2 regions of the Vibrio sp. V30_P3S12P165 genome follow, and region 2 is predicted to be linked to the other one. Evidence: predicted binding sites of a transcription regulator. Region 2 holds the regulator's gene; the other holds the start of a gene.
The links. Region 2 encodes MetJ, which represses methionine synthesis genes. Its sites were predicted from a motif close to TTAGACNTNTANANGTCTAA; they were not measured.
Positions count from the first base shown of each region.

Region 1: metA (homoserine O-acetyltransferase MetA) is a predicted target of MetJ. The motif match lies at 4,328-4,347, and genes of this name have one in related genera.

Region 1 covers NZ_WXWH01000037.1:41,367-48,490, forward strand. Annotated here, with positions in the region: gene CAG57_RS08345 (TolC family protein) at 1-443, shown strand, start outside; gene CAG57_RS08350 (HlyD family secretion protein) at 440-1,414, shown strand; gene CAG57_RS08355 (ABC transporter permease) at 1,418-2,581, shown strand; gene CAG57_RS08360 (ABC transporter permease) at 2,568-3,716, shown strand; gene CAG57_RS08365 (ATP-binding protein) at 3,720-4,094, opposite strand; gene metA (homoserine O-acetyltransferase MetA) at 4,368-5,309, shown strand; gene pilW (type IV pilus biogenesis/stability protein PilW) at 5,467-6,180, shown strand; gene CAG57_RS08380 (hypothetical protein) at 6,183-6,407, opposite strand; gene CAG57_RS08385 (glutaredoxin family protein) at 6,766-6,999, shown strand; gene CAG57_RS08390 (LysR family transcriptional regulator) at 7,001-7,124, opposite strand, start outside.
Region 2 covers NZ_WXWH01000060.1:51,995-59,118, forward strand. Annotated here, with positions in the region: gene CAG57_RS12295 (malic enzyme-like NAD(P)-binding protein) at 1-1,174, shown strand, start outside; gene metJ (met regulon transcriptional regulator MetJ) at 1,259-1,576, opposite strand; gene CAG57_RS12305 (O-succinylhomoserine (thiol)-lyase) at 1,821-2,987, shown strand; gene CAG57_RS12310 (bifunctional aspartate kinase/homoserine dehydrogenase II) at 2,981-5,392, shown strand; gene metF (methylenetetrahydrofolate reductase) at 5,689-6,573, shown strand; gene zapB (cell division protein ZapB) at 6,660-6,902, opposite strand.

The DNA of each region.
Region 1 (7,124 bases), on a different contig from region 2:
GTATTCCTCTTCTTGAAAATACTGGACGAAGTGAGCAGGTAAAAGCGGCTAATAGCACGGTTTCACAAGTCCGTTTTTTACGCGCTCAAGCCAAACAAGATCTTACGGTTTTGGTTGAAAAAACCTATAAGGAAGCAGAACAAGCGCTCGAAGAAGTACAAGGCCTTGATTCTAGCTTATCCCTCGCACGGGAAAATCTAATTCTTCGGCAGTCGGCCTTTAACCAAGGTCTTGCCACCTCTTTAGATGTGGTGGATGCTGAACTCTATGTCGCTAGCATCCGTACTCAACAAGCTGTCGCCGGATTTAATTATCTCATTTCCTTGTGTAAACTCTTGGCCCTCTCTAGTGAAATGAACACATTTTCACACTATACAGAGATGGCTATCCCCCTAACAATGCAATTTACCCAAGACCTGACTTCACAAAAGGAACCATCATGAAAGCAGTGAAATTGGCTCTTCTTACTATCACTACCATCACAGCTATCACTTGGATCGGCTACCAATTTTATCAGGCCTATCAGCCTCAGCCCATGCGTATTCAGGGACAAATTGAATCGCAACAATACAGCATTTCATCAAAAGTTCCTGGGCGTATCGATCAGGTATTTGTTCGTAAGGGGGATGAAGTCAAAAAGGGACAGTTGATATTCACGCTACATAGCCCGGAAATTGAAGCGAAACTTGAACAAGCTTTAGCAGGTCAAAAAGCCGCTGGAGCTTTAGTTCAAGAAGCAGAAAAGGGATCCCGCAACCAACAAATTCATGCCGCACGTGATCAATGGTTAACGGCCAAAGCTGCCGCAGACCTTGCCCAAAAGACCTATCTACGGGTAAATAACCTCTATAAAGACGGGGTGATTTCTGAGCAGAAACGTGATGAAGCAAACACTCAATGGCAAGCGGCTAAACATACAGAAAGCGCAGCCTTTCAAATGTACGAAATGGCTAAGGAAGGAGCGCGCAAAGAAACCATTCTCGCGGCATTAGAAAAAGAGCGGATGGCAGCAGGTGCCGTTGCTGAAGTTGAAGCCTATGCAGCAGATACCCGTATAGAAAGCTGGTTTAACGGTGAAGTTTCTCAGGTACTTCTGCATGATGGAGAGTTAGCACCGCAAGGTTTTCCTGTCGTCACCGTAATTGATACACAAGATTCTTGGGCAGTATTTAATGTGCGGGAAGATCGACTACAAAACTTCGCAAAAGGGCAAACATTCAAAGCCTTTCTTCCCGCTTTAAATCAATCCATTGAGTTTAAAGTCACTCATATTGCCGCGATGGGTGATTTTGCGACTTGGCGTTCTACCGATGCCACTCAAGGTTTTGATCTACGAACCTTTGAAGTTGAAGCTCGCCCGACTCAGGCTGTAGAAGGCTTAAGAATGGGTATGACTGTCGCTGTTGAGCTCTGAGCTATGCTGCATCATCTACCTTCACAATGGCAATTATTACGCCATGATCATTGGCTACTCTCTTGCTTAACATGGGTTCCGGTATGCATCGGAGCCTTACTGTGGTGGATTTTCTCACAAGGAGTGCTACACAATTTGCCGGTGGGGGTTGTGGACTTGTCACAAAGCCAGCTCTCACGTCAACTGACTCGCTATTTAGATGCATCTTCAACCCTTGCCGTTACGCACCAATATCAAACCGTTGCGCAAGCAAAGGATGATTTAATCACTAGTCAAATTTATGCCTACGTAATCATTCCGCCGCAGTTTGATAAAAAAGTTTATCGAGGAGAACAACCCAAAGTAACCTCTTTTTATACTAGCCAATACATCTTAGTAGGACGTTTGATCAATTCAGCCATTCTTCAAGCTCAAGGAACCCTTAACGCACAAATAGAAGGGCTAAAAACCTTAGCTCATGGTAATCAAACACCGCTAAGTGCCATGGGAAGGGCTGTTCCTGTCCAAACCCAAATGACCCCCTTATTTAATAAAAACAATAATTATACCCAATTTTTAGTCTCAGCCGCCGTGCCTGCTGTATGGCAAATCTTTATTGTCGTTCTAACTATTATGATCTTAACCGCCAATTATAGAGAATATGGTCTACACCACTGGCTCGAGGATCGACCGCTACGACGTTTAACCGCAACCCTGACTCCTTATGCAATTATTTTTCTACTACAGGGCATTATTTTTCTTGTCTGTTTTTATCGATTTATGCAATGGCCAATGCACGGTAGCCTCTCTGTGATCTTTTTTGCTCAAGCGATTACCGTAATCGCCTGTATTATCATGGGCTGCTTTTTTTATTTTCTGACTCTCGATCCAGCACGAGCGATGAGCTTTGCTGGTGCGTTCACAGCACCAAGTTTTGCCTTCATGGGCGTTACTTTTCCAGCTTCAGATATGAATAGCCTTGCTTTAATTTGGCGAAACTTATTACCAATTAGTCACTATATTGAAGTACAGCTTTCACAGGTCAATTATGGGCTAACTGCCCTTCAATCGTTGCATCATTTAGTTCCAATGATCGGCTACTTTATTCCACTATGGCTCACCCTTGCCTTGATCCGTAAACATCAAAATAAAGAAACCGTATCAGGGGGTGAACATGACCTTGTTTAAACTATTGAAAGCGGAGCTTAAAGCACTACTCACGAATCCTGTCGTCATGCTAACGATGTTAGGTGGGGTTGTCTTTTATTCCTTCCTCTATCCGCTTCCCTATAGCCAACAAACACCAAGAGAGCTGCCCATCACCGTGGTGAATTTGGATAAAAGTCAAACCAGTTATCAACTTGAACGAATGGTCGACGCAACACCTCAAGTGCGTATTGTTCAGCGCGATCCTTCTATTGAGGACGCTAAACTGGCTTTTCTACATGGTGATGTCAGCGGAATTTTAGTAATTCCTGAACACTTTTATAAAGACTTACTGCTTGGGAAAAGCCCAACGCTAGCCTACGCCGGAGATGCGGCCTATTTTCTGGTCTATGGCACGATCGTTGAAGGTTTAGCGCAAGCAGGAGGAACTTTAGCTGCGAAAGTCAAAATTTCCCGCCTAATCGTCGAGGGGGAACCACTAAGTATCGCTCTCGATCATGTTTTCTCACTAAAATCAAATCAAAAACCGGCATTTAATCCTCGTATGGGATACATAGATTATGTAGTTCCAGCTGTTTTTGTACTTATTTTGCACCAAACTCTGATCATGGCTGTCGGCTTACTGGTCGGGACGCAAAAGCAAGGTAACGGATATTGGAGCCGAGTGTCACCGCTTCGCTTAATTCTCATACGTAGCCTTCTCTTTTCAGCCTGTTATTATCTATTAAGCCTATATTACTTTGGTGCAAGCTTTAGCCGTTTAGGCGTTAATACATTAGCACAACCGATTGATCTTCTTTGCTTGTTATTTCCATTTCTCCTAAGTGCCAGCTTCATTGGTATTTGGCTTGGAGCATTAACGCCAAGACGAGAGCTGGTCACGGTCATTGTTTTATTCAGCTCCTTGCCATTAGTTTTCTCGGCTGGTTTTATTTGGCCAATTGAAGCGCTTCCTAAACCTATCACATGGTTAGCGAATTTATTTCCCAGCACACCTGGGATTCAAGGTTTTTTAGCTTTGAATCAAATGGGGGCAGAATGGCGACAGATCGCTCCACAATGGACACTGCTTTGCTTACAAACCCTAGGGTGGGGGTGTCTAGCTTGGTGGCAATTTAAACGTACAGGTAAAGGATCGCTCGTGCATCGAGATTAAACGCTATTCTTGCCACTGTTTACGCATGCGAGCGACAGTGGCGGTATCCACATGATGAATATTATCAAACTGCCCTCGGCATACTTTAATCTCCAATAGAGCTTGATACTTTTGAGCTAACTGACGGTATGCATCCATCTCCCATTGGCGGACAAACGTATTCGCGACAACAACACTCTCGCCCCGTGCTAACCAATACTCCGTCTGCTGTTGACACCACGTATGAGCCTGAGATAGCGCTTCTGGGCGATAACAATAGTCACCGTGCTCATTGATAAAATACATATCGGCTTCTATGTGTATTGCCGGTAATGTTTTAGCAAGCGTTGATTTTCCTGATCCAGGAAGTCCACGAATCAAAATAAGCGATAAAGCCATCATGAATTCATCCATTTGTTTATCCAAATCACTTGGCAGTGCAAATAGTTAACCAGTTATGCCCTTCCTAGCAGGGGTATTGGCTACGTTCGTTCACCCCAATCACATCGCCTGTCTATGCTCATGGAGGTTCACGCACTTGTCGCCTACCTACAACTCCAAGTGATTGGGGTATACATTAAATTAAGACCAATATTTTACTCTCGACTTTTTCCAACAACTACGCTATAAGTCTAGAAGTATAGACGTCCACAAAAAGTCAGGGAGAATGTCGTGCCAATTAAAATTCCCGATCAACTACCAGCTACTGATGTTTTACGCAAAGAGAATATCTTTATCATGGCTGAATCTCGCGCTTCAACCCAAGAAATCCGACCGTTAAAAGTTCTTCTCTTGAACCTTATGCCGAAGAAAATCGAGACCGAAACTCAATTTTTGCGCCTATTATCTAACTCTCCGCTTCAAGTCGATATTGAGTTATTGCGGATTGATGATCGGCCCAGTAAAAATACCCCCGAAGAACATCTTAACGCTTTTTACCGTCAATTTGATAAGGTTCAACATCGTAATTTTGACGGTTTAATCATTACCGGTGCACCTTTAGGTTTAGTACAGTTTGAAGACGTTGCTTACTGGAACCATCTACAACGCATAATGGCATGGGCCAAAGAGCATGTAACCTCTACCTTATATGTTTGTTGGGCTGCTCAAGCTGCACTCAAGCTACTTTATAACCTGCCCAAACAGACTCGACCTGAAAAACTGTCTGGGGTTTATTACCACAATATCCATCAATCCTTTCATCCCCTATTACGAGGGTTTGATGATACATTCCTTGCTCCACATTCTCGCTACGCTGATTTTGATGCGGATTACCTAGCACAACAGACTGATTTAGACCTTCTCGCCACGTCTGAGATGGCGGGCGTCTACTTAGCAACAACAAAAGATAAACGCCATGTATTTGTCACTGGTCACCCCGAGTATGATGCCGACACACTCCATCAAGAATATGTGCGAGATTTAGCTGAAGGGCTACAGCCCCCTATCCCAATTAATTATTACCCTAACGACAATCCAGATAATCAGCCGAGAGCAAGTTGGCGTAGCCATGGACATTTATTATTTTCTAACTGGCTCAACTACTGCGTATATCAACAAACTCCCTACGATCTCGAACACTTTAGTGAAGATCGATTTACTAGAGACGACTAGCCTCCATCAATCGTATCCAAAGCAGCGCCTCACGCTTTGGATACACTAAGATTGCCAACTGGCTCGCATTGTTTTTCTTACGCTATTCTTGCTTGGTTCGATTTATCTATCATGGCTTATATACCAAGCTTCGGTTTGAGTCTTAAGGAGCAACGCCATGAAATACCTGTCAGCATTAACTCTATCAATAGGGCTAATGGGCTGCGTGACCATTACTGAACAAGAACAAGCGGAATCGCTCAGTACGCCAATTGAAATGGCAGAGTCACGCATCGAACTTGGACTTGGCTATTTAGAAAACGGTAGTAGGATCAAAGCTCGTCAAAATTTAGAAATCGCCCTGCAACACGCTCCTCACTACTATCGCTCGCAACTGTCTATGGCACATTACTTTGAAACCGTTGGTGAAAAAAAATCAGCGGCGCGCTTGTATCAACAAGCACTGCGCGATAACCCCCACAATGGTAACGTGCTCAATAATTACGGAACATTTTTATGCAAAGAAGGAGACTACGCAAAAGCGGATCAGTTTTTTATACGCGCAGTAGAGCAACCTTATTACTATTTGATCCCTGCGAGTTACGAAAACGCGGCATTCTGTGCCCTAAAAGCTAATGATGCGCTCAAAGCTAAACAATATTTTAAACGCGCCTTGGAACACGATCCCACGCGAATGAATTCGCTACTCCAATTGGCTAAGCTACAAATGGATGACAACGAATTTAACTCGGCACGTATCCATTTAATGCAGCTACATCAACGATATGGCTATCAAAAAGCATCATTACAATTATTAATTGAATTAGAACAGCGAGCAGGAAATCATGCACTAGAGAAAAAGTATCAAACGTTGCTCGATAATCTCTCTTAATGTTATTTTTTGATGTTAGTCGGTCGACCATTTTTGCCACCTTTACGGTCACGATAATGGACACGACGTTGACGCTTGACGCTTTTGGCTCGTTGAATCTTTAGGTATTCTCGATAGCCAATTCGGATAAATAGGGCCAAACCAATCAATAACAATAGGCTAAAAATTGCGATGAAAGGCTTACAAAGCCACTCAGGCTGACAGGGTAGATAGAAATCAAAATCCATATTGCCCCCTTGCTTCATATTGACCATGAAAATACTCTAATGACTTTATCGGCTTAATTCATTTTAGCTTGAGGACTTCTTCATTAGAGCGACATTAATGGCTTAATTACCTGTTATTTAACACTAGGTTTTGTTGACCCCAGTGTACAGGGAAATAACTTCAAAATCTGCTTGTTACGATGCTTTTGACAGAAAAAGAGCTAATGCATAATCCACCTGATGGCCTGTAACTGAGTTTATTAATGTGCTCGGCTAAAAATAATCAAACCCTAGCGAAAAGAGAAAAACGATTCACCGCCGATTGCATCACTACGGTTCAAACGCTAAACTCGCTCTCTTTCTGTCATTGAGCTTGATTATGAAACGTATTGTCCTTTATGTGAAAGATAAATGCCCTCACTGTAAAAGTGCCCAGCAATATTTAGATACAAAAGGGATAAAATATCGCTTATGTAATGCGAAAATGGAACGTGGTCGAAAAGAACTGGACGCCTTAGGTGCTCGCAGCGTTCCGGTGCTGAAAATTGCCGATCGGTTGATGATAGGGTGGAACGCCAGTAACTTTGAACGTATCTACCACAGCAAAGGCTAAGTTAAACATACTGTTTGACGAACTCGATAAAGGTTCTATCCGCATTAGAGAGATAAGCATCTTTACGCCATGCCAGCGCAAGATCGAGCCACAACGGAGGATGAAAAGGAACCGCCCTGACTTCA
Region 2 (7,124 bases):
AACTAAGCCAGCCGATTCGGCTGCCGACCTTGCGCTGGCTTACAGTCCAGGTGTTGCTGAACCTGTCCGTGAAATTGCACAGAATGCTGACAATGTCTACAAATACACCGGGAAAGGCAATATGGTTGCCGTCATTTCGAATGGCACCGCCATCTTAGGATTAGGAAACCTTGGCCCAATGGCTTCCAAACCCGTTATGGAAGGGAAAGCGCTCCTGTTTAAGCGTTTTGCTAATCTTGATTCGATTGATATTGAAGTCAAACACCGCACCATTGATGAATTTGTCGATACTGTCGCCAATATCGCCGACTCTTTTGGTGGTATCAACTTAGAAGATATTAAAGCACCAGACTGCTTTGAAATCGAACGTCGCCTAATCGAACGCTGTGACGTGCCCGTATTTCATGATGATCAACACGGAACCGCGATTGTGACCGCAGCAGGCATGCTCAATGCCATTGAACTGCAAGGGAAACAACTCAAAGATTGCATTATTGTCTGCTTAGGGGCTGGCGCAGCGGCTGTTGCTTGTATGGAGCTACTGATTAAATGTGGTGCAATGCGTGAAAAAATTTATATGTTGGATCGCAAAGGAGTGATTCATACTCGCCGAGACGATCTCAATCAATATAAAGCCTTATTTGCCAACAACACTGATAAACGGACTCTGGAAGATGTGATTGCGGGTGCCGATTTATTCCTTGGCGTATCTGGCCCGAATTTACTGCCACCTGAAGCATTAAAATTAATGGCAGACAACCCCGTCATCTTTGCTTGTTCTAACCCAGATCCAGAAATTAAACCGCAATTAGCCCATCAAGTTCGCGATGATTTGATCATGGGTACCGGCCGCAGTGATTATCCAAACCAAGTGAATAACGTACTCTGCTTCCCGTTCATTTTCCGAGGTGCACTGGATGTACGAGCCAGCGAGATTAATGATGAGATGAAATTAGCGGCTGTGGAGGCCATTCGTCAATTAGCCAAAGAACCTGTACCAGACGCAGTCCTACAAGCGGCGGGAGTCAAAAAACTCAGCTTTGGTGCTGAATACATCATTCCTAAACCCATGGATCCACGTTTATTGTCTCGCGTAGCAAGAGCCGTTGCACAAGCCGCCATCGATTCCGGTGTGGCCCGCATCGCAATGCCAGAAAACTATATGCAAGACTAAAACTATCTGCAAGACTAAAACTGAACTGGATCTTCTGACTACAATAAAAAACCTAGCGCTGCTAGGTTTTTTATTGTGAGTGGTTTATTCGTCATAGGCTTCAAATTCAATCCCCATCGCGGTCATTAATGCTTTAGCTTCAGTGGGAATATCATCTGGACGATCTTTTCGCAAGTCTTCATCAGTGGGCAGCGGCTGACCTGTGTAGGCATGCAAAAAAGCTTCACACAACAATTCACTGTTAGTTGCATGGCGCAAGTTATTGATTTGACGTCGAGTACGTTCATCAGTGAGGACTTTCAATACCTTTAGTGGAATTGATACCGTAATTTTTTTTACCTGTTCACTTTTTTTTCCATGCTCAGCATATGGGCTAATATACTCGCCATTCCAGTCTGCCATTGCGCACCTTCGTTGTTTGAATTCGAATCTAAATAATCAAAGACCCTAATTTTAGCGGGATTTACCGCCATAAGCAAAGACATATAGACATCTAGAAGTGTTGACGTCTCATTTAGTGATGAGTAAAGTGTCAACTTATCTAAAAGATCAAATAGCGTTATTTATCGTCATCAGTGTGATGATAGGTTGTGTGAATGAACCTATTCATTCCAATATCGGACGATCATCAGGAAAGGAAATCGTTATGACCACTCGTCAGTCAGCCACCATTGCCGCTCGAACCGGTATTGAATCAGATACTCAATACCATGCTGTTGTTCCCCCCATTTATTTATCAACTAACTATGGATTTCCTGCTTTTGGTGAAGTCCCCACCTATGACTATACACGCTCGGGTAACCCAAATCGAGGGCTACTTGAACAGGCCTTATCTGAATTAGAAGGGGGAGAAGGGGCCATTGTGACCAACTGTGGAACCTCCGCCATTAACCTGTGGATCTCCACCTTTCTAACCCCTAAAGAGTGGATTATTGCACCCCATGATTGCTATGGCGGCACCTATCGACTGCTCAATTCCAGAGCGAAAAAAGGGGATTTCAAGGTGCTATTTATCGACCAATCCGATCCGCAAGCTTTAGCGGATGCGTTCGCTCTCAAACCTAAACTGCTACTCATCGAAACACCATCAAATCCACTCGTTCGCGTGGTTGATATTGCCGACATTTGTCAACAAGCCAAAGCCGTGGGCACACTGATTGCCGTCGACAATACTTTTCTTACACCGATTTATCAAAAACCACTAACCTTAGGGGCTGATTTTGTCATTCACTCCACCACCAAGTATCTGAATGGTCATTCTGATGTGATTGGTGGTGCTATTATCAGTAAAACCAGCCCGCATGCAGAAGAGCTAGCATGGTGGGGTAACTGCCTCGGTTCTACCGGCACCCCGTTTGATAGTTACATGACACTTAGGGGGCTACGTACTTTAGCAGCCAGAATGCGTGGACATGAAGAAAGTGCGCAACGTATTTTAACTTATCTACAAAGTCAGCCTTTAGTGGCCACCATTTATCATCCCAGTTTAACCTCTCACCCTGGCCATACTATCGCTAAACAGCAACAAACTGGCTTTGGTTCAATGCTCAGTTTTGATTTTGCAGGCTCATTTGCTCAACTCAAAGCTTTTGTCGGTCACCTTGCTCTTTTCTCGTTAGCTGAATCATTAGGCGGGGTAGAAAGTTTAGTCTGTCATCCTGCCTCCATGACCCATCGCGCAATGGGGGAAGAGGCGTTAGCAAAAGCGGGCGTTTCAGAACAATTATTACGTTTATCCGTTGGCCTAGAAGAGGTGACAGACTTAATTGCGGATCTCGATCAAGCCTTTAAAAAAGTACAGGAGAGCTGTTAATGGAGAGACAACTGCATAAATTTGGAGGAAGTAGCCTCGCCGATGCCGCTTGCTACCAAAAAGTGATCGGGATTCTGAAAAGCTATTCACAAGCAGAAGATCTGATTGTCGTCTCCGCGGCAGGAAAAACGACCAATCACCTCATCGCTTTTTTAGAACAACGAGCAACCGATGGCCGTATCGCTCATGAATTATTACAGTCATTACGTCAATACCAAAGTCAACTGATTGAAGCTCTATTACCCGATAATAGGGCCGCCATATTACTAGAAAAACTCAATGATGAGTGTTCAGCACTCAGTGAATTGCCTACGCCACTGTCTAGTGCTGAGCGCGCTGCCGTACTTGGCCATGGTGAAGTGTGGTCTGCACGCTTGCTGGCTGCTTTACTCAATGATCAACAGCTTCCAGCGGTAGCTCTGGATGCACGCGATTTTTTGCGAGCAGAAAACGGCCCACAGCCAGAAGTCGACCGTGCACGCTCCTACCCCTTGCTAAAAGAAGCATTAATACAACAGACACAGCAACGAATCGTGATTACTGGGTTTATGGCACGTAATCATCAAGGTGAAACGGTACTGCTGGGGCGAAATGGTTCCGATTACTCCGCAACGGTCATTGGTGCTTTAGCTGGCGTTTCCCGCGTGACCATTTGGAGCGATGTCGCAGGCGTATATAGCGCCGATCCTCGAATCGTGGACAATGCTTGCTTGTTACCATTACTGCGTTTGGATGAAGCCAATGAATTGGCACGGCTAGCAGCGCCCGTTTTACATAGCCGAACCTTACAGCCGGTTGCACAAAGCACCATGGATTTATATTTACGTTGTACTCATCAACCTGAATCAGGCTCGACACGCATTGAACGTATTTTAGCATCTGGACGCGGCGCAAAAATTATAACCTCATTAGATGATGTATTACTGATTGAGTTGTCATTACCATCAGGACAAGACTTTCAACGTCTACAACAAGATATTCAATCACGCCTACAGCGCGCTCAACTCGAACCTCTTGCCTTTGAAATTCAAGCCGACCAGCAGCAACTTCGCCTTGCCTATACTCGTGAAGTCGCCAGTGAAGTGTTCACCTATTTACAAGATTCCGCTCTCGCGGCAGAAAGTAAACTCAAAGAAGGATATTGCTTATTGGCTGCGGTTGGCGCGGGTGTGACCCGTAATGCTCAACACAACTTTGGATTTTATCAACAACTTAAAAATGCACCGGTCGAATTTATCTGCCCTGCCGAATCAGAACTTAGCTTAGTCGCAATACTACGCCACACCCCGCTAAATCAACGTGTGATTGAACTACATAATCAACTATTCCAAGCTCAGAAACGCGTTGCGATTGCACTATGCGGTAAAGGCAATATAGGATCGAGCTGGTTAAAGCTATTTACAAAACAAAAAAACGCACTGGAAAAACGCTACGGCATGAATTTCGAACTAGTCGCCGTCATTGATAGCCAAACCTATTGGTTTAATGAACAAGGAATAGATGCCCGTAAAGTCGATGATAATTATCAAGATGAAGCTCAACCTAATGATGGACAAACGTGGTTAACGCAGTTAGGTCGATTATCTGGCTATGATGATGTGATCGTGCTCGATGTCACCGCTAGTGAAGAACTTGCTTATCGATATTTAGAGATTGCTCAGCAAGGGTTGCATCTCATCTCAGCTAATAAAGTCGCGGGTTCCGCTAGTAGTGAATACTACCAGCAAGTCAAAGAAGCCTTTAGCAAAATTGGTCGCCACTGGCTTTATAATGCAACCGTCGGCGCAGGCTTGCCTATCAACCATACCGTACGGGATCTGCGGGAAAGTGGGGATGAAATCACCGCACTCTCAGGGATATTCTCCGGTACCCTTTCTTGGTTATTTCAACAGTATGACGGCACCATTCCATTCAATGAATTAGTTGACCTCGCTTGGCAGCAAGGCTTAACAGAACCCGATCCTCGACATGATCTGGACGGCTCAGACGTAATGCGTAAATTGGTTATTTTAGCGCGCGAATCAGGACTCAACATTGAACCACAACAAGTCAAAGTAGAATCACTGGTACCGGAAAACTTACAACGATTATCCTTGGACGACTTTCTCGATCAAAGCCAGCAATTGAATCTAAATTTAGCAGATCGTCTCACTCGCGCTCAGCGAGAAGACAAAGTGTTACGTTATGTGGCTAGGTTAGAGAAAAATGGCAAAGCGACCGTGGGTGTTGAAGCCTTAGATCAAGAACATCCTTTGGCAAATCTACGCCCTTGTGACAACATTTTTGCGATTGAAAGTCAGTGGTATCGAGATAACCCACTGGTCATTCGTGGCCCAGGAGCTGGGCGGGACGTCACCGCGGGAGCCATTCAATCCGATATCAATTTACTGGCCCGATTACTCTGACACGGCTCGCCTATCTACGTTTTCAGCTCACCCATCGTGGTGAGCTTTTTTGTATCAAACCAGAGTGATTATAAAAGCGACGACAGCCCGATCATAGTAGGCTAAATTATCTTACATTAGCCTCACAATATGATCGATTCACAAGTCGCTGAGACTTGAAATCCCTTCACCTTGAAGATGAAAAAACTTCATATGATGAATGTTGACATTAAAAACCATTCAAGAGATGCTACAGACATATGGACGTCTATACGTAAATAATACTTAGGTTAAGTATTCGCCGCAGGGAGAGAAAAATGGGATACACACACGCAAGTCATATCGATGCTCTAAATCAAAGCATTTCTGAAGTTTCAGATATTAATGTCTCTTTTGAATTTTTCCCACCCAGCACTCCCAAAATGGAAGAAACATTGTGGAATTCGGTGCATCGGCTAAAAAATCTTAACCCTAAATTTGTTTCTGTCACTTATGGTGCCAATTCTGGCGAACGTGACCGGACTCATTCGATTATTAAAGCCATTAAAGAACAAACAGGGCTGATTGCCGCACCACACTTAACCTGTATTGATGCCAGCCGCGATGAATTAATCACCATCGCTGATGACTATTGGCACAACGGTATTCAAAGTATCGTTGCACTACGAGGTGACATTCCTCTCGGTGGCGGTAAACCAGAGATGTATGCCGCTGATTTAGTGGCTTTGCTAAAATCTCGCCATGACTTTGATATTTCGGTGGCCGCTTTTCCAGAAGTTCATCCTGAAGCCAAAAGTGCTCAAGCCGATCTCCTTAACCTAAAACGTAAAGTCGAAGCCGGAGCAAATCGAGCCATTACTCAGTTCTTCTTCGATGTGGAAAGTTATTTACGCTTTCGTGATCGCTGTGTCGCCGCCGGCATTGATGTGGAAATTGTCCCGGGTATTTTACCCGTTTCTAATTTCAAGCAAGCCTCTCGCTTTGCTGCGCAAAATCATGTCAAAGTCCCGCAATGGATGGCAAAACAGTTTGATGGCTTGGATGACGATCCCGTGACTCGTCAACTGGTCGGCGCGAGCCAAGCGATCGATATGATCCGCATCCTGAGCCGTGAAGGCGTGAAAGATTTCCATTTTTATACTCTCAATCGTGCCGAGATGACTTATGCACTCTGTCATACCCTAGGGGTAAGACCTCGCTAAAAAATGGCGAGTGATAAAAAAACACGCCGATTCAAGTCGACGTGTTTTTTTATTGATTGAGCATGTAACCGCTAACGGCAGTATCCTTACTCAACCTCTTCCATTTTACCCAACAAGCTGCGAATACGCTCTTGCCACTGTGTGTGTTCTTGTTCCATTTGTTGTGCTTTCTGCTCTAGTGCTTCGCGGCTGGATTTTAGCTCATGCACCTCAGTCACTAGCTGCTGTTTTTCTTCTTTCAGCTCTTCGACTTCCATTTGCAGTAAAGCGATTGTATCAACCGCCGTTTGAATTTTTGCTTCTAGCTGTTCTAGTACTTCAAAAGACATGCTACTTACCCTTTCATTGATTCAGTTGAGTGAACAATCTTCACTTTATCGCTCCATTCTACTCAGCCGAGCGCAGAGAAACACTCACTATATTCGATCTAACTCATCATTTGGCTAAAAAAAACTCATAATTTTACTTGAGACTCACATTGCTACTTTTCTCTGATAAAAAAGCAGGCTAAATACGGGTTTTTATACCTGATTTTGATCCACTGCAACTCC